3 regions of the Pedobacter roseus genome follow, and region 1 is predicted to be linked to each of the others. Evidence: riboswitches for the same ligand, from Rfam matches in the RefSeq annotation. Region 1 holds a riboswitch; each other region holds the start of a gene.
What was found. A riboswitch is a leader RNA that binds a small molecule or an ion and turns the genes downstream of it on or off. The one in region 1 is predicted to bind S-adenosylmethionine.

Region 1 (6,863 bases):
TTTGTTTAATAGCGTAAATCCATCCAGGGTAGTCGTCATTCCCGCCCAGGCCTATCGAGTGTACACATCTTTTTTAAATTTTTTGTGGCGTTATGCTAACTTGCTTTGAAATAACACAGCCCTAACCGAAGAACTCCGTCAATCCCAAGTGGCGGAAGGATCAAAAAAACAGTTGCACAATAGGAAACTGGCACTACCAAACCTGAAACGCAGTGGTTTTGTGAAAATATCACTCAAACTTTCATTGAGCATAAACGAGCAAACCCCGAAGGGCTCAATCAGACAAATGAAAACCTATTATACTGCTGATTAAACAAAGTGCCGCTGTTTTTTTGATGAGCGTGAGATGGTGAGAAGCCACATTGCCGGATTGACAAAGCGCTTTGGGTACTTTGGCGCCCCAAAGTACCATGCCGCCGTGGCATAGAGCGGTAGAAGAATATTATAAATAATTGTGTCCACACGATAGGCGAAGGCGGGAATCTTAATGAAATAGGCTTTCAAGGTATCTTCAACGCCTTCCAATTACTATTTCTTCAACAACGTATCAATCTCGGTATTAAATTCCTTTACAAATTCATCGTAAAACTTTCCTGTTGCAGGACCATTAAAACCCGTGTGGATCTGTGCTACATTGCCCTGTTTATCGATGATTATGGTGGTTGGGAAAGATAAAAACGAATCAAGTGCAGGTAACGATTCAGAAACAACCTGTTTATCGGCTGTGCCGGCAAGCACCTGATCGTATTCAATACCAAAACGCTCGCGGAAACGGGTCATTACTTTTTTTGCATATTCGGGCTCAGTTGAGCGTTCGTAATGTAAAGCAATAATTTCTACACCACGTTTTTTATTGGCTTTATACCATGGAGCAATAAAAGTAGCTTCATCTACGCAGTTAGGGCACCAGCTTCCGGTAATGGTTAAAATCACTACCTTGTTTTTGTATTTCTCATCTTTCAACGAAATCTTTTTACCATTTACATCAGGAAAACTGAAATCGAGGGTTTTGTATCCTGATTTAAGATAGGTAAGCTTATAAGGGTCGGGAAGGGCTGCATCTTTGTTTTTGGTTCCGGTAAAAGCCTGACTTCCCCTTGCACCCAAAATTTCACCACTTAAAGTACCGTCTGGCTGAAAGGTACCTTTGTAATAAGCAGGAGAGGAGCCGATGAAACTCGAAAGCTGGAATTCGTTGCCTTCTACCACGCCTTCAAGATAACGAGAATCGCCGGTTACACGCAAAAAAGTGCCGGTAAGTTTATTTCCGGTCTGTTTAAATAAACCCACTGTTTTTTCATCTTTACCATTAGGCGATTTAAAAACGACATCATAACTGCCAGAATAATCTGCCGTAGCAGGCTTATTAAGTGTTTCGAAACGGTAATTTTTACGTTCAGCTACAATGGTTAAAGGTTTGCCTGCTTTATCCTGTTTTCTTAATGTGCCGTTTAAATGATCGGCATCTACAAGGGCAAAGGCAAGTTCATTATCAAACTGATCAAGTTTTACAAATAAAGAATCAGCCGTCTGTTTTACCAAACCACCCTCAAATCTTTCTTCCGCATTGCGGAAATAGAGTTTTTGTTGTCCGTTTTTTTCTTTGATTTCGAAGTTAAAAGGAATATTGAGTCCTTCTTTTACTTTGGCAACTCCACGCCAAATGCCCAGTGCGACGAAGGCCTTAGTCGTTTTTTCTTTAGCCTTTCCCTGCCCGTTGTTGGCCAATACAGCCTGTTGTTGTGCAAAGGTTAAGGAGGTTGATATGGCCAGTGCGGCGGTTAATAGGGATTTTATGTTCATCGGGACGTGTGTTAATCGACTAAATTAGTCGACAAATATACGGACGAAATAGCCAAAGAAAAAATATTTGAATAAAATTCTATAAAAACTATAGGATAAATGGAATTAATTATACCTTTGCCCCAGTTATTTTAAAATACTTATCAAGAAAGGCGGAGGGAATGGCCCTGTGAAGCCTTAGCAACCATCTATTAAATAGAAATGGTGCTAATTCCATCCCAGATGAATCCGGGGTAGTTAAGTCAGTTGTTTGCGTTATCCTTATCAAAATATATGGAGCACTTCTGATTTAAAGGGGTGCTTTTTTTTTGCCTCCAATGCGTTCCTGATCAGTAAAAATGTTTTATAGAAAATCATTGAAATGAAAAAAACAGACGAGTTAAAATCCATTGATGCAAACCCTAATGCATATTTCCGAATGCGCACGCCCTGTTAAAGTAGCGCTATTTTAACAGGCTTTTTTGATCTAACCATTCCTTCTTATTCTTTAATGAAACGCGGTATTTAGCTGTGGTGGAATCGTTTTGCCAAATTTTTATCCTTAATCTAATCATTAATTACACACACATGTTCACAAATTTTAAATCAATAGCGTTTGTTTTGCTGCTTTTTATTACGCAGCAATTGTTCGCTCAAAATGCCATCATCACCGGAACGGTGAAGTCGGCAGATGGTGAAACACTTCCAGGTGTTTCCATTTTTATAAAAGAAACCAAGCAAACCACTATTACTGATGGTAGAGGTGCTTTTTCAATCAATGCACCAGAAAAGGGCACATTGGTATTTTCTTACATCGGTTTTAAAACCCAGGAAGTACAGATCAGTAAAAACGGACCGATTTCGGTTGTTCTTCAATCCAGCGATAATGCGCTTGACGAAGTGGTGGTAACGGCCCTTGGAATTTCAAGGGAGAAAAAATCATTGGGTTATGCCGTTCAGGAATTGAAAGGAGACCGTATAGCCGAAGCTAAAGAATCCAACCTGGTAAATGCCCTTGCCGGAAAAATTGCCGGTGTTAGGGTTACCAATAGCCAGGGAAGCATGGGTTCATCACGTGTGGTGATCAGGGGAGAAACTTCCATCGCAGGAAATAACCAGCCTTTATTTGTGGTTGATGGGATTCCAGTGGATAACTCACAGTTGAATTCGGCTGGTGCCAGGGATTACGCCAATACCATTTCAGATATCAATCCGGAGGATATTGAATCGATGAGTGTTTTAAAAGGTCCAAATGCGGCTGCATTGTATGGCTCAAGGGCTGCAGCAGGGGTTATCCTTATTAAAACCAAAACCGGTAAATCGAAAAAAGGATTGGGTATTGCCATCAATTCAAACGCGGTTTTAGAAACATTGCTTACGCTACCGGTATATCAAAATGCTTTCGGTCAGGGATCGGAAGGCAAATTTAGCTATGTAGATGGTGCTGGCAAAGGACTAAATGATGGGGTAGATGAGAGCTGGGGACCGAAACTTGATGGCAGGTTAATCCCGCAGTTTTATTCCAAAGGGGTACCTGTTCCGTTTATCGCACATCCGGATAACGTACGCGATTTCTTCCAGACAGGTTATTCATTAAACAATGGGGTATCTATTGCCGATGCAGGTGAAAAATATGATTATCGCATTTCTTACAATAACCTTAAACAGGTGGGAATTGTACCGAACTCAGGTCAGGGGAAAAACTCATTTGTATTAAATACTACATTAAAAATTACACCGAAATTAAGTTTAACTGCTAACGCGAATTATAGTAAGCTTAACTCTGATAATTTACCAGGCACAGGTGGTTCACGCTCAACCAGTACCATGTTACAGTTTACCTGGTTTGGTCGTCAGGTTGATATTAACCAGTTAAAAAACTATTTGGATGAAAATGGAAAAACGTTTAACTGGAACAACAGCTACTATAGTAACCCATATTGGGTTGCTTATGAAAATACAGTATCGCAAAACCGTAGCAGGATTATTGGAAGTTTAGCCCTTAATTATAAAATTATCGATGGTCTTGATTTTAATTTCAGATCAGGTACAGATTATTACAACGACAGGCGTAAAGTTAGAATCGCTTATGGCACCAATGGAACACCTTTTGGATCTTATACCGAAAGTGCCTTTACGGTAAGCGAAAATAATACCGATGCAACGTTAAATTTTAACAAACAGTTAAACGATGATTTTAGCTTAGAATTATTGGGTGGTGGTAATATCCGCAGGCAATACATTGAGCAAAACGACCAAAGTGCGCCTAAACTGGCTATCGCAGGACTTTACAACCTTAAAAACTCACGAGATCCCTTGGTTTCATCCAATAATTTATCGCGTTTAAAATCATATAGTGTTTATGCATCAGGTCAGATCGGTTTCAGAAATTATCTTTTCGCCAATATCACGGCACGTAACGATTGGTCATCTACCTTGCCTGCGCAGAACAGGTCTTATTTTTACCCATCATTTAACGGAAGTTTTGTAGCAACGGAAGCATTCGATATTAAAAGCGAAGCCCTTAACTATTTAAAAATACGTGGCGGTTGGTCTAAAGTGGGTAAAGATGCAGATCCTTACCGTTTAATCAACACTTATGTATTTAGTGCGCCGTTTTATGGTAATCCTCAGCTTACAACAGGTTCTATCGACCTGAATCCTAACTTAAAGCCTGAAACGACCACCTCTACAGAACTTGGGCTTGAAGCGGTTTTCTTTAATAAAAGATTACGTTTCGATTTAAGTGCATATAATACGAATAGTTACAACCAGATTTTAGCTGCTGATGTAAGTCAGAGTACAGGTTTCAGCTCGAAATTGCTTAATGCCGGCAAAATCAATAACAAAGGGATTGAAGCACAATTGGGCATTACGCCAATCAAAAAAGCTTTTACCTGGGATGTAGATTTTAATTTCGCAGCAAACAGGAGTAGGGTAATTGAGTTGGATGCCGAAAAATTATTAACCAATTATGTGGTGGCATCAAATTCGGCGCAGGTAATTGCAACGGTTGGTCAGCCTTATGGATCATTGTTCGGGACAGCATTTTTAAGGGATGGTAACGGAAACATCATCGTTAATGCCACAGGTGCACCTGCTACAAACCCAACTAAACAGGTATTGGGGAAATATACGCCAGATTGGATCGGTGGGGTTTACAACACCTTCACCTATAAAGGTATCAGCTTAGGCGTATTGGTTGATGCCAGCATTGGAGGCTCTATTTATAACGGAACTTATGCTACAGGAACTTATACTGGCGTTTTAGCTTCTACACTTCCGGGAAGGGCAGCTGAATACGGTGGAATTTCCTATTATTATCCTGGTAACGATAAAGCAAACGGTACTGTGCGGGTAAATGGATCTGCACCTGCAGGCGTTACGGTGTATGATGACGGGATTATTTTTGATGGCGTAACCGCTGATGGCAAACGTAATGAGAAGATATTGCCTGCCCAACAGTATTACAAAACCTTCAGAAATATAGACGAAGCAAATATTTTCGATGCGTCTTATGTTAAACTCCGTGAGGTGAAATTAAGCTATAATTTACCTGCAAAATGGCTCCGTCCGTTAAGTTTACAAGGCGTTTCGGTATCGCTTGTTGGCCGTAATCTGTGGATTATTCACCGGAATACTGTTGATATCGATCCGGAAGTAGCCTTTAACACCGGTAACGGTCAAGGTTTAGAAAGTTTATCTAACCCAAGCACACGCAGTTATGGTATCAATCTGAATGTTAAATTTTAAATATTTCCATTATGAAAAATAAGAAACTATATATACTGGCCATTTTGGCAATTGCATTTTCATCATGCAAAAAAGAACTGGATGAGGTGAACATCAATCCAAATGCGCCGGAAATTCCACAACCCGATTATTTGCTTACCGGAACCACAAAAATTACTGCCGATACCTACTGGGGTGTAACCAATAACATGAACTCGAGCCTGCTTTTTGCACAGCAATGGGCCAAAGTGCAATACACAGAAGAAGACCGTTTTATTTATTCGAACAGTAGTTTTACCGCATTATGGTCAACAGGGTATGCCCAGAGCATTGCCGGTTTTAATAAAATTATCGAACTGGGCGATGCACAGGGCAATTCGAACTATAAAGGCGTAGCGCTGGTACTAAGATCATGGACATTTTTGTTGCTTACCGATGCTTATGGGGACATTCCTTATTCGCAGGCGGGGAAAATAAAACAGTTTGTTACACCGGTTTACGATAAACAAAAGGATGTTTATTATGGTATTCTGAACGATTTAAAATCTGCACAGGCAGCCCTGGATCCTGCAGGAAAGGTTATTGCCGGTGATGTGATTTACGGCAACAATATTGCCTCATGGAAAAAGTTTGCCAATGCTTTACGCCTTCGTATTGCTTTACGCATTGCAGATAAAGATCCGGCCAAAGCCAAACAGGTGATTGATGAGGTACAGGCAGAAGGAGGTGCTTATATCAGCAGTAATTCAGAAAGTGCAATACTCAAATATGATGTTTCGCCACAGCAAAATCCGGTAGCGGCTTCATTCGAAACCAGAAATGATTATCGGATCAGCAAAACCATTGTAGATAAACTGTTTTCGCTAAACGATCCAAGGTTACCTGTTTATGCCAGTAAAACGGAAAATGTTACGCCGCAGGTTTATGTGGGGATCCCGAATGGTTCTACCAACTCTGAGGCCAGTGCAATAGGATTGGCAAATTCTTCAAAACCAGGTGCTTACTTTTTAGATGCCAAGGCACCAGCTGTAATTTTCAGCTATGCCGAATTGCTTTTCGATAGGGCAGAAGCAGCAGCAAGAGGTTTCACTACGGAAAATGCCGAAAATTTATATAAACAAGCTATCACGGCTTCGTTTAACCAATATGGTATATCTGGGACAGCCGTAGATGATTATATTAATCAGGTTGCGGTACAATATAATGCTTCCAATTATAAAAAATCAATTGGTGAGCAAAAATGGATTGCCTTATTTGGTCAGGGCTTGGAAGCCTGGGCAGAGCAACGCAGGTTAGATTATCCACAGTTAACCGCTTCTGTAAATACCGTTTTGAATGGTAAGATTCCG
Region 2 (6,863 bases), 670 kb from region 1:
GTAACAAACAAAGATTAGTAGAATAGTTCATTGGTTCATTAGTCATTGGTGAGGCTCCCGCACCTAGCAATCAACCGAACAAATGGTTAATGATCATCAAACAAAAAAGCACCTCTTTGCAGAAGTGCTTTATATGTTTTTCACAGGTTGATATTTTTCATCTCACTATCTTGCTGCAGGCACAAACGTTAAAACGATGTTTGCAGTTTTGCCACCGAATTCGATAGGTGATTTTAAAATCATCTGTGTGCTTGAAAGATCAGTTAATACTAAACGGTAACCTTCTGTTACGTTTTTAGCTTTATCACCTTCATAGATTTTTTTAAACTGGAAAGTCTGATCTTTAGGCGCAGCTGACCAGAAAATAGTCTGCATTACCGAACCACAAGCGCTTGATGCTGGTAAAGTGTAAGAACCATTACCGCTATTGGTTAAGTTCCATGTACTGCCTTGAAAACATTTGTAAGATTTTTCGCCAAATAAGCCTTGTACGGCGCCATCAGGTAAACCTTCTAAAGCTACATTACTTACTACCCAGTCGCGAACAACTGTACCTCTGCTACCCGTAACACCAGCAGTTACCCTTTTTGCGGTATTACAACTTTGTAACATTACTAAAGTAGAACATGCTATTGCGATAGCTATAAATAATCTTTTCATCTTTTGTTTAATTAAATTTCGACAAACTTGTTACATAAATCTTGCCAAAACCATAACGAACCTTAAATTAGCGGCAAATTATTAAATTGCATCCTAAAATTATTTCGTTTAACACCCATAATCATGAAACCCGAAACCCTTGCTATTCACGCCTCTAATCTTATAAAAACAGCCACAGGTGATGTTACGCCACCACTTAATCTGAGCACAACTTTTTTTCGGGGCGAAGACGGAGGTTACCCGGGTGGGCACATGTATAGCAGGGTAAGTAATCCAAACCGGTCTGCTTTAGAAAACACTGTAGCTAAATTAGAATATGGTGAAGATGCAGCGGCCTTTTCATCAGGCAATACCTGTGGATTGGCCATGTTCCAGGCATTAAAACCTGGTAGCCATATTATTGCACCTGACGACATGTACTGGGGGATAAAAAAACAATTGCTTACCATTTTTAACGAAAGTTTAGCGTTCGATTTTGTCGATCAAACCGATTTAAAACTGATAGAGAACAGTATTAAACCGAATACGCAGTTGATCTGGATTGAAACGCCCTCAAACCCTTTGCTTAAGGTTACAGATATTGAAGAAATTGCCAAAATTGCTAAAGCTAAAAATATCATTTTGGTTTGCGACAGCACCTTTGCTTCTCCGATTTTACAGAATCCGATTTTATTAGGCGCTGATATGGTAATGCACAGCAGTACCAAATATTTAGGTGGTCATAGTGATGTACTTGGTGGGATTTTAATTACGGCCAAAAAAGATGAATTATGGGATCGCATCAAAAATATACAGCAAACTGGCGGCGCGGTGCCCTCTCCTTTCGATTGCTTTTTATTAACCCGTAGCATTAAAACCCTGGCCTACCGCATGAAAGGCCATTGCGAAAACGGAAAAAAAGTAGCCGACTATTTAAACGGACATCCTAATGTAGAAGCTGTGTTTTATCCCGGGTTGGAAAGTCACCCACAGCATGCAATTGCCAAAAAACAGATGAAAGATTTTAGTGGAATGATGTCGTTTTTAGTTAAGGGCGACGTAGAAGCTGCTCATAAAGTGGTAAATAAAGTTCAACTATTTGCACAGGCAACGAGTTTAGGTGGTGTAGAGAGTTTAATTGAACACCGTTATTCGGTTGAAGGGCCTGATAGCAAAACACCTAAAAATTTGCTCCGCATTTCAGTAGGATTAGAGCATGTAGATGATATTATTGCCGATTTAGAGCAGGCACTGGGTTAATTTAATTAGACCTCGCAGTTTTTAAAAACCTGCGAGGCCTTAAAACTTACTTAGGATTACAAACCGTAGTCAACTTTAACGAATAATTTGCCTCCAATGGCTCATTGGTCTGTGCCAAACGTTGCGATCCTGTATTGGCGGGACAAGCAATATCTCCTGCAGCATCATAAATAAGTTTTGTTCCATTGGCCAACAATTCTTTTGGCACATAAATCTGAACTTTGGTAATCGAATATCCTGAAGGAAAATAACGTAAATAATAGCCGTCAGGATGTTTCGTCCAGATACCACTTGGTACATCGCTCCTTGGTGGCGCCATGCCGGCAACAATGGCATATTTTTCCATGTCGGCGTAAGTATAATTGCCTGAAGCTACCAATTGGCGAATATTATTCTCTGCCTCGAAAACTGCCCTCACGCCTGATGGCAATTGATCTTTGGCTTTTTCCATCACATCAAAAGGTAAAATACCCAGGGCACCACCTTCTAATTGTGTAAGTTGTTTAGGTGTTAATAGTTTAATGGCGGTTACTTTAACCTGTCCGTTATAATCGGCAAATTTTGTTCTGGCAATAATGGTCCAGAGTAGCGCTTGTATGTCGTGCTGTTCTACTTCAGGGTGTTTTTCGGCACTCTTTAAAATAGAAACCACAATTTCTTCTTTCGGGCCTAAAACCGGGGCAAACATGTAACCATCTCCTTTTGATGGCGCAAAAGTTCCGGCCTTTAAACAATAACTTTTATTGGTCATCTCATAAAGACCTTCGCAGAGCACGAAACCACCTTCAGGGTTTTTAGGTAATAAATATAAAGGCTGAGCTTTTAATTTTAAAGAAGTAATAAAGTCTGGCATTTTTTCGCCTTCCCTGTTTACATCTTCAAAACTGGTGGTAATGGCAGCAGGCTGTTTTAAAAACTTATCTACGCCTAAAGCTTTAGCACCCTGGGCCGTACCCACTTTTAATAATTTGTCTTTTAAACCTCCAAATTGAGCGTTTACATTGTTTAAGCCTGCTACTATAAATAATAGCCCTAAACATAGGGATTTTGTGTTTTTCATGAAGTTACGATTTAGATAGGATGCACAAACTTAGAATATTAAGCGTTAATTTTATATTAAAAGTTTTTAACGATAAACTTAAGATAAAAATAAGAAGTTCATTTATAGGAAGTTAATTTAAAATCAAAATTTTATTTTGTGGATTAAAATTAAATTCAGACATTTGAAATATTATTTGGCAGAAAGCTAAATAAAAGTCAATCTTCACGGGTTGATTTATAAAGAAGTGGCGAGAGACTGGCTCGATGACCCACTGGCAACCCTCAGAAAGAGAAGGTGCCAATTCCTGACCGGATAACAAGGTGTTGTTCGGAGATATAAATTAGAACTGATGAAAACATTAAATCTTCAATCGCCAAGCGAGCCCAGTGCAAAACCGAAAAAAGTAGAACAATTTTCTATTTCTTTTATTTGTTGCGATATGCGTGCGGTTACTTGTATGTGCTGTTGCATACAGTAATTTAAAAATCTTCCTTTTTTGTTTCTTTCAAACTGGAAGGTCCCGAGAAATCGGGATACGCCCTGCCAGGTTTTAGGATCAACCTAAACCAACATATCTAATCGTTCAACAAATAAAATAGCAATCATGTCAACATCATATAAATTTGAAACTTTACAATTACACGCTGGTCAGGAAATAGATCCAACAACAGGCTCAAGGGCCGTTCCAATTTACCAAACTACCTCTTATGGATTTAACAGCGCCGAACATGGTGCTAACCTATTTGCCTTAAAAGAGTTTGGGAATATCTACACCAGGATCATGAATCCTACCAATGATGTTTTCGAAAAACGAATTGCAGCTTTAGAAGGTGGCGTAGCGGCTTTAGCCGTTGCATCAGGACAGGCTGCGCAATTTATTGCCTTAAATAATATCTTAGAAGCAGGCGACAGCATTGTTTCTTCCACTCACATTTATGGCGGAACCTATAACCAGTTTAAAGTAGCTTTTAAACGCTTGGGTATCCATGTTGATTTTGCAAATCCAGACGTGCCTGAGGAATTTGAAGCTAAAATAACCGATAAAACTAAAGCAATCTATCTGGAAACCATTGGCAACCCGGCATTTAGCGTTCCTGATTTTGAGAAAATTGCTGCAATTGCTAAAAAATATGATCTTCCATTAGTGGTCGACAATACTTTCGGAGCAGGAGGGTATTTGTTTAAACCATTGGAGCACGGCGCTAATATTGTGGTAGAATCGGCTACTAAATGGATTGGTGGGCATGGAACAAGTATTGGTGGCGTTATTGTTGACGGTGGAAACTACAATTGGGGCAATGGAAAATTCCCTCAGTTCTCTGAGCCATCAGAAGGATACCATGGTTTGGTTTTTAGTGATGTTTTTGGCATCGGCGGGCCATTTGGTAATATTCAGTTTATTATCAGGGCACGTGTAGAAGGACTAAGAGATTTAGGGCCTGCCCTATCACCTTTCAATTCGTTTCTTTTATTACAGGGATTGGAAACCTTATCGCTCCGCGTACAACGCCACGTAGATAATGCCTTAGAACTGGCCACCTGGTTAGAAAACCATCCGCTGGTTAAAGAAGTGCAGTATCCTGGCCTGGCAAGCAGTAAATACAATAATCTGGCTAAAAAATATTTAAGCAATGGTTTTGGCGCTGTTTTATCTTTCGAATTGGAAGGAAGTAAAGAAAACGCCACACAGGTAATCGATAATTTAAAACTGGTTTCGCACCTGGCCAACGTGGGCGATGCCAAAACATTAATTATCCAGCCTTCGGCAACTACACACCAGCAATTAAGCGATGCTGAGCAACTGGCCGCAGGTGTAAAACCGAATGCATTAAGGGTATCGGTTGGTATTGAGCATATCGACGATATTAAAGCCGATTTCGAACAGGCATTTGCAGCCATTAACGCGCAGGTTCCTACTGAAAGTTTATTAGCCTAGATTCTGCCCCATTAAGGGCTTTTTAACAACAACAACATTACAAAATGCACAACAGTAAAAAAGATAATGTAAAATCTACTTCGGGAAATTTTGCGTCAACATATAGTTATAATAAACAATTTAAATTAGAAAGCGGAAAAAAAATCCGCAACCTGCAGATTGCCTATCAAACTTATGGTAAATTAAATGCCAATAAAGATAATGTAATCTGGGTTTGCCACGCGCTTACGGCTAATGCGGATGTCTTTGAATGGTGGGAAGGTTTATTCGGTGAAAATGCCTTGTTCAATCCAGAGGAGCATTATATAGTTTGTGCAAATGTTTTGGGTTCTCATTATGGAAGTACAAGTCCGCTGAATACCAATCCGGTAAATGGCCTGCCTTATTACCTTTCGTTTCCGCAGTTTACCATACGCGATATGGTTTCGGCACACCAGTTGTTAGCTACTCATTTGGGCATCGATTATATAAAACTGTTAATTGGTGGTTCATTAGGCGGACAACAAGCTGTTGAGTGGAGCATTTCGGAACCCAATAAAATCGAAAACCTGATTTTAATTGCGACTAATGCAGCCCATTCTCCATGGGGTATCGCGTTTAACGAAAGTCAGCGTTTGGCCATTACTACCGACAGAACTTTTTACGCAAACCAACCCAATGGTGGCAGCAAAGGTTTAAAAACGGCACGAAGCATTGCACTATTAAGTTACAGAACCTATAGCGCTTATGGAAGTACCCAGGTAGAAAGTGTAAATGATAAAACCGATAATTTCCGCTCTTCTTCTTACCAGAATTACCAGGGAGAAAAGCTGATTAACCGTTTTAATGCATATAGCTATTATTATTTAACGAAAGCAATGGATAGCCACAATGTTGGCCGAAACCGCAAAAGTATTGCTGATGCTTTGAAACTGATCACCGCAAATACCTTGGTAATCGGTATTGAAAACGATGTTTTATTTCCACTATCAGAACAAAAGTATCTAGCTGATCATATTACCAGAGCAGAATTTACCGCTTTACATTCTGATTATGGACATGATGGTTTCCTGATCGAAACAGATGCCCTGACCAATGTAATCGGAAATTTTATCAAGGAAAGTCGGGATAAAAAGATCATCAAATTGCAGCATACTGCCTAGAGAGGTTGAGGGTATAAAGGCGGAAGGTAAGGAATTGGATGTCTAAACAAAATTTAAAACAAATTACAAAAATAAGAACAGTTAGTATCGGTGCAATCCTCCTATCTGTGTAATCACAAAATAACAATGAGTAAGAATTTAAAAATCGGTTTATTTGGTTTCGGGGTTGTAGGACAAGGCTTATTGGATATTATCCAAAGCCAGAACCTGAACCTGGAGATTATCAAAATTGCGATAAAAGATCCAAGGAAGAAACGTACTTTAAACAAAGACCTGTTTACAACTGATCGTAACGAAATATTAAATAACACAGAGATCAATACCATTGTAGAATTGATCAATGATGCTGATGCTGCATACGAAATTGTAACTACAGCCTTAAAAAATGGGAAAAATGTAGTCTCGGCGAATAAAAAAATGATCGCGACACATTTAAAGGAATTGGTTGATTTGCAGCAGGAACATGGTACTTCCCTTTTATACGAGGGCGCAGTTTGCGGCAGTATTCCAATTATCCGTAACCTGGAAGAGTATTACGACAATGAATTGTTCCATGCCCTGAGTGGTATTTTTAACGGATCATCTAATTATATCCTTTCGAAAATATTTAATGAAAACCAAAGTTACGATTCAGCATTAAAAGAGGCACAGGATTTAGGTTTTGCAGAAACCGACCCCATTTTGGATGTGGGAGGTTATGATCCGAAATACAAACTGGCTATTGCTACCGCGCATGCTTATGGTTTATTTGTAAATCCTGATGCTATTTTAAACATTGGTATACAGAACCTTTCTCAGCATGATATTAAATATGCCCGTGAGAAAAATTTTAAAATTAAGTTGG
Region 3 (6,863 bases), 3.0 Mb from region 1:
TAACTCAAATACGAAATCACATGACTCACCTTTAGAAAAAAAGTTAGCGCAATGCAGCTAATGAGGATGTATTTAAGGGTATAAAACTTCATTGATACAAATATAAGTTGTATGCCCTTAAAACAATAAATTTTAGGTTAAAGTTCTGTAAGAATTTGAAATAATGGATAGATGCTATCCGATAGTTTACGAAGGTAAGGACAGTTTTTTTGCAATTATGGCTTGCTTAGACCTCGCAGGTTTTAAAAACCTACGAAGTCTTTTTATTAAAAAATAGCTTTCGCAATTTTTTTAGTCTGCTCGGGGCGACCCATGGTATAAAAGTGCAATACCGGAGCGCCAAAATCGATCAGCTCTTTACATTGTTTGATCATGGCTTCTGTACCGATTTCTTTAGCCTCATTATTGTTTTTAGCGTGAGATAGCGCATCGGTCAATTCATCAGGCAAATCGATGTGAAAAATTTTAGGCAGCACATTTAACTGCGATAAGGTACTGATTGGCTTTAATCCCGGAATAATTGGAATGTTAATATCATTTTCCCTGCATTTTTTCACGAAATCGAAATACTTCTGGTTATCGAAAAACATCTGCGTTACGATGAACTCCGCACCTGCCTCGACCTTCTTTTTCAGGTATTTGAAATCGGTACTCATGTTAGGGGCTTCAAAATGTTTCTCCGGATAACCAGCAACACCGATACAAAAATCACTTTTAAAAGTTTCTACATCTTCATGCAGAAATTTACCTTCATTATGGTTTTTGATGTGCTCGATCAGGTCAGTTGCATAACAATGTCCGCCTGGAGTTGGAACAAAGTTCCCATCTGCTTTTCGGGCGTCACCTCGCAGGGCTAAAACGTTATCGATACCTAAAAACTGCAGATCGATCAATGCATTTTCGGTTTCCTCTTTGGTAAAACCACCGCAAATGAGATGCGGAACAGCATCAACTTTATATTTATGGATAATGGCTGCACATATAGCAATGGTACCGGGACGCTTGCGATAAGATACCTTTTGGAGCAAACCATTTGCCTGCTCTTTGTAAATGTAATCTTCGCGGAGCGAAGTTACATCGATAAAAGGTGGATTAAATTCCAATAACGGCTCTATCGCATCATAAATCCACTGTATACTTTGCCCTTTGATAGGCGGCAATAGTTCAAAAGAAAATAAGGTTTTACCCTTTGCGTTTTTTATATGGTCTGTAATCTTCATAACCTGGTTTGGTTGTCATGCTGAATGCTAATGAAGCATCTCAAACATAATGGCAGTTCCTATATTTGATGACTGCTAACATCAAAATTATGTGTTTTTCACTTAGAGATCCCTTCGCTGCATCCGATAGCTATCGGATCAGGATAACAAAGCGATGGGTTAATAAGCTAAATTCGGACTTAACCATCTTTCCACTTCTTCAACCGGCATATTCTTTCTGATGGCGTAATCTTCAATCTGGTCTTTGGTTATTTTTCCTAATCCGAAATACCTCGAATCGGGGTGTGCAAAATAAAACCCACTTACCGCTGCTGTTGGATACATGGCATAACTTTCGGTTAAGTGAAGTCCAATTTTATTCTCCGCATCAAGCAATTGGAACAAGGTACCTTTTTCAGTGTGTTCCGGACAAGCAGGATAACCAGGTGCCGGACGGATACCCGCATATTCTTCCTTAATCAATTCCTGGTTGCTCAGGTTTTCATCCTGTGCATAACCCCAATATTCTTTACGTACGCGCTCGTGCAGGCGCTCTGCAAAAGCTTCAGCCAACCGATCGGCCAATGCTTTTGCCATGATACTATTGTAATCATCGTAATTGGATTCGAACTCATTTACCAGTTCATCTATCCCGATACCAGCAGTTACCGCAAAACCACCAAAATAATCCTGAATACCACTTTCTTTTGGTGCAATAAAATCAGATAAAGCATAATAAGGCTGCCCATCTACTTTTTCTGCCTGCTGGCGGAGGGTGTGAATTTTGATTAGTTTGGAGTTTGAAGTTTGGAGTTTGGAGTCTCCCAACTCAGCACTCTCAACTCTCAACTCGATATCGTCTCCTACTGCATTTGCCGGCCAGAAACCAATTACCGCTCTTGCGGTTAATAATTTCTCATCGAGGATCCGTTTTAACAAAGTCTGTGCATCATCAAAAAGTTTCTTTGCCTCGTCGCCTACATTTTTATCATCGAAAATTTTAGGATAACTGCCACGAAGTTCCCAAGTATGGAAAAAGGGTGTCCAATCGATATAAGGAACCAGTTCCTCTAAAGGATAATTATCGAAAACCCTTGTACCCGTAAATTCCGGAACGGGCAGATTAGGCTGAAAATCGATCTTAAATTTATTTTCACGTGCTTCTTCAAGTGTTTTAAAACGTTTATCAGAGCGTTTGTTTAAATGTGCTTCGCGTGCTTTATCGTATTCGGCCCTGATACCTGCAATATAATCGTCTCTCGTATCAGGATTCATTAAGGTGCTGCAAACCGTAACACTTCTTGAAGCATCTAACACGTGGATAGCAGGTCCAGAGTAATTTGGTGCTACTTTTACTGCAGCGTGGATTCTGGAAGTAGTTGCACCACCAATGATCAATGGAATGGTAAAACCTTCGCGTTCCATTTCTTTGGCAAAGTGAACCATTTCATCCAGCGATGGTGTAATCAATCCACTTAAACCAATAATATCGGCATTAATTTCTTTGGCTTTTTTAATGATTTCCTGTGCAGGAACCATTACCCCCATATCAACAATTTCGAAGTTATTACAGGCCAAAACCACACCCACAATATTTTTTCCAATATCATGCACATCGCCTTTAACCGTAGCCATTAATACCCTTCCTGCTGATGAATTCTGATCCTGATCGGGATTATCCAGTTTTTCCTGCTCTATAAATGGCAACAAATAAGCTACAGCTTTTTTCATTACCCTTGCCGATTTAACCACCTGAGGCAAAAACATTTTTCCCGCACCAAAAAGATCACCGACAATGTTCATTCCGTCCATTAATGGTCCTTCAATTACCTGAATCGGGCGGGCGTATTTTTGTCTTGCTTCTTCCACATCATCATCCAGGTACTCCACAATTCCTTTTACCAGTGAATGCGACAACCTTTCTTCAACAGTACCTTTTCTCCACTCTTCGTCTTTAACAACCTCTTTGCCTTTAGACTTTACGGTATCGGCATATTCTACCAAACGTTCTGTTGCATCATCTCTACGATTTAAGAGTACATCTTCTACCCTTTCCAGTAGCTCAGGTGGAATTTCCTGATAAACCTCCAACATCCCCGCGTTAACGATACCCATATCTAAACCGGCCTGGATGGCATGATAAAGAAATGCAGAGTGCATCGCTTCGCGGACAGTATTATTGCCCCTGAAAGAGAACGAAATATTCGAAACCCCACCACTCACTTTAGCATGAGGCAGGTTTTCTTTGATCCAACGGGTGGCATTGATGAAATCGACGGCATAATTATTATGCTCCTCTAATCCGGTTGCAACGGTTAAGATATTAGGGTCGAAAATAATATCCTCTGGGGGAAACCGATTTCATGTACCAGTATATCGTAACTTCTTTTACAGATTTCTTTCCTACGTTCGTAATTATCGGCCTGACCTTGTTCATCAAAAGCCATTACCACAACCGCAGCACCGTATTGCATAATTTTACGGGCACTTTCTCGGAATTTATCCTCGCCCTCTTTTAAGGAAATGGAGTTTACAATTCCTTTCCCCTGTAAACATTTTAAGCCATTTTCGATAACCGACCATTTAGATGAATCGACCATGATAGGCAATTTGGCAATATCGGGTTCTGAAGCAATCAGGTTTAAGAATTTGGTCATTGCCGCTTCCGAATCCAGCATCCCCTCATCCATGTTTACATCGATTACCTGCGCACCGCCCTCAACCTGTTGCAGAGCAACGGCCAATGCGGCTTCATAATCGCCTCCTAAAATCAGTTTGGAGAATTTTGGAGAACCAGTAATATTGGTTCTTTCGCCAATGTTTACAAAAATGCTATCCGGGGTGATGGTTACCGGCTCCAAGCCGCTTAAACGCATGTAAGGTTCGAGCACCGGAATTTTGCGCGGCTCAGCTTTTCTGGCATTTTTGGCAATGCAGCCAATATGTTCCGGTGTAGTACCGCAACAACCACCTACAATATTTACAAAACCAGAGGCAATAAAATCATCTACCAGATGTGCAGTTTCGTGCGGCTGCTCATCGTAAGCACCAAACTCATTCGGTAAACCTGCATTAGGATAGGCTGAAACGTAACAACCTGCTTTTGCCGCTAACTCCTCGATGTGCGGACGCATTTCTTTTGCCCCCAATGCACAGTTAAAACCTATACTTAATGGTTTAGCATGCATTACAGAATTCAAAAAAGCTTCTGCCGTTTGACCGGAAAGCGTTCTGCCAGAGGCATCGGTAATGGTTCCTGAAATCATGATTTCCAGTTTACGGCCTATTACCTCTTCATATTTTTTAATGGCCACAATGGCCACTTTAGCATTTAAAGTATCGAAAATGGTTTCGATCAATAAAACATCCGAACCACCATCTACCAGGCCGCGAACCTGCTCGTAATAAGCTTCTTCTAACTCATCAAAATAAACGGCCCTAAAACCGGGATCGTTTACATTTGGCGACATAGAAAGGGTACGGTTGGTTGGACCAATGGCGCCTGCAACAAAACACTTGCGGTCTGGATTTGCAGCCATAAACTCAGTTGCAGCCTCTTTTGCTACGCGTGCCCCTTCGAAACTCATTTCGTAAGAAAGGTCTTCCATCTGGTAATCGGCCATGGAAATACGCTGTGTACTGAAAGTATTGGTTTCAATAATATCGGCACCAGCCGCCATATACTCCAGGTGTATCGTTTTTATAATATCCGGACGTGTAATGTTGAGCAAATCATTATTGCCTTTTACATCACAGGGATGGTCCTTAAATCGCTCTCCCCTAAAATCTTCTTCGGTTAAAGTATATCGCTGAATCATGGTACCCATTGCACCATCAATCACCAAAATACGTTTCTCTAATTCTTCTCTTATACTCATTCTTGTCGTTAGATATGAGAATTGAGATATGTGATATGAGAATTATTAAGCACAACCTATGTGCCTCAAATCTCAAATCTATCATCTCAAATCTCAAAAAAAGGCTTATCTAAAAAGTTGGTACGTGAATCGTAATCCTAAACTTATCTGGTCCCGAATTTATTCGGGATAGAATTTAGCACCTTGTATGGTTACAGGTTGCTAAGACTTCGTTGGGTCTAATCCCTCCGTCTTTCTTAATAAGCATACAAAAATGCAACAAAGCTACATCAATTCCAAAATTTATCGCTTCGCTACCAAATAAAATTACAAAGGCCATGCAATTCTGCACAGCCTTAAGAATATTGTTCTGTTGATGATTATTTTCTACTTCCGAAAATACGTAGTAAGAATAGGAAGATATTTAAGAAATCAAGGTATAAAGATAAAGCGGCAACAATAGCCATTTTTTTGGATTCGATCTGAAGAACCTGTTCGCCACTAGCCTCAATCCCTTCGCCGATTCTTTTTATTTTTTGTACATCGTAAGCAGTTAACGCTGTGAATATGGCAATGCCAATGAAAGCCATAAATAAGCTGAACTGTTCGCTCTGGATAAACATATTAATTACACTCGCAATCACTAAACCAATTACACCCACCATTAAAATGGGCCCAAACTTACTTAGATCGATATTAGTAGTATAACCCATAACGGCCATGATACCAAATATACCTGCAGCACCTGCAAAACAGCTTACTATTGAACCTGAAGTATAGGTTAACAAGATAAAACTTAAACTTACTCCTGTTAGCACGGAATAAAGCACAAATACGCCAATTAATGCTGGCAATGATAATCTGCTTAAACCAAAGCCCATCAATAATACAAGGCCAAGTGGTGCAAACATAGCGATATAGCCAAAGATTGACATACTTACTTTTCCGGTTGCAGGGTTAATATTTAAAAGATACTGCATCAATTGTTCATTGGTACCAAAAAGATACGCAGCTACTGTAGATAAACTCAACGCAACAAACATCCATAAGAAAACGTTTGCAAAGAATTTTTTAGAAACAGAGTTTTCTTGTACAAAAACGCTGTTTTTTTGATATTCAAAATTTTGTTGTTCCATTTTAAATTTTGTGTATTTAACTATATAAAAATAAATATTTAGTTCAATCTTTTTGTCAGCAGTTCTTCAACTTTTTTAAAGAACTGTAGTGGTTTTAACGTGCGCCAAGGCAGATTATCAAAAGCGCCCCCAAAGTTAATGTAATAATCGATGTTATTGTCCCTAAATTCGGTAATTACATGCTGTTGAAAATTTACCCCAACAATCCAGCCATCTTCTACTTCCTGAAACCATTCTTCGTAATAACTATCATCGGAAGCATGAAAATTCAGTACATTTTCTCCGATCAGGATAAATTTATTGATGCCTTCATCCATCATCAGTTCTAAAATATCACGCTTCATTAGCATAATATCATTGTTAATGGCATCGTTCCATTCGCCTATAAATTCGATAATGGCATAACTGCGGTCGTAATCTGCATATAACACCTTCATGTAAAGTGTATTCGAACCAAACTCATCCCACTGCGGGTGCAGTAAAAAGTTATAAATCTGCTTATCGAAATAAAGTTCCGAATATTCGGTATTGTAAAACGGAGAACGTTCGTCTTCTGCAGAAATATAATCATCTCTCCACTGGTAATAAGGCTCTATCTCGTGCATGCTTTTAATTATAATTATTGAATGAGAGAGTAGATAAATATTGAATGAGTGAATTTTGAATGATTG

Region 2: it holds a riboswitch for S-adenosylmethionine, as region 1 does, so the genes downstream of both, H9L23_RS09165 (O-acetylhomoserine aminocarboxypropyltransferase/cysteine synthase family protein) here and H9L23_RS11970 (SusC/RagA family TonB-linked outer membrane protein) in region 1, are expected to answer to the same signal.
Region 3: it holds a riboswitch for S-adenosylmethionine, as region 1 does, so the genes downstream of both, metH (methionine synthase) here and H9L23_RS11970 (SusC/RagA family TonB-linked outer membrane protein) in region 1, are expected to answer to the same signal.

What each region holds. Positions count from the first base shown of each region.
Region 1 is NZ_CP060723.1:2,878,330-2,885,192, reverse strand. It holds gene H9L23_RS11975 (peroxiredoxin family protein) at 529-1,803, opposite strand; SAM riboswitch class I at 1,941-2,047, shown strand; gene H9L23_RS11970 (SusC/RagA family TonB-linked outer membrane protein) at 2,371-5,535, shown strand; gene H9L23_RS11965 (SusD/RagB family nutrient-binding outer membrane lipoprotein) at 5,547-6,863, shown strand, end outside.
Region 2 is NZ_CP060723.1:2,203,453-2,210,315, reverse strand. It holds gene H9L23_RS09180 (hypothetical protein) at 166-660, opposite strand; gene H9L23_RS09175 (trans-sulfuration enzyme family protein) at 784-1,899, shown strand; gene H9L23_RS09170 (hypothetical protein) at 1,946-2,959, opposite strand; SAM riboswitch class I at 3,173-3,283, shown strand; gene H9L23_RS09165 (O-acetylhomoserine aminocarboxypropyltransferase/cysteine synthase family protein) at 3,546-4,877, shown strand; gene H9L23_RS09160 (homoserine O-acetyltransferase family protein) at 4,922-6,019, shown strand; gene H9L23_RS09155 (homoserine dehydrogenase) at 6,146-6,863, shown strand, end outside.
Region 3 is NZ_CP060723.1:5,906,536-5,913,398, reverse strand. It holds gene H9L23_RS24510 (hypothetical protein) at 1-92, opposite strand, end outside; gene metF (methylenetetrahydrofolate reductase [NAD(P)H]) at 267-1,220, opposite strand; partial or broken gene metH (methionine synthase) at 1,380-5,077, opposite strand; SAM riboswitch class I at 5,218-5,323, opposite strand; gene H9L23_RS24495 (Bax inhibitor-1/YccA family protein) at 5,437-6,192, opposite strand; gene H9L23_RS24490 (hypothetical protein) at 6,231-6,797, opposite strand.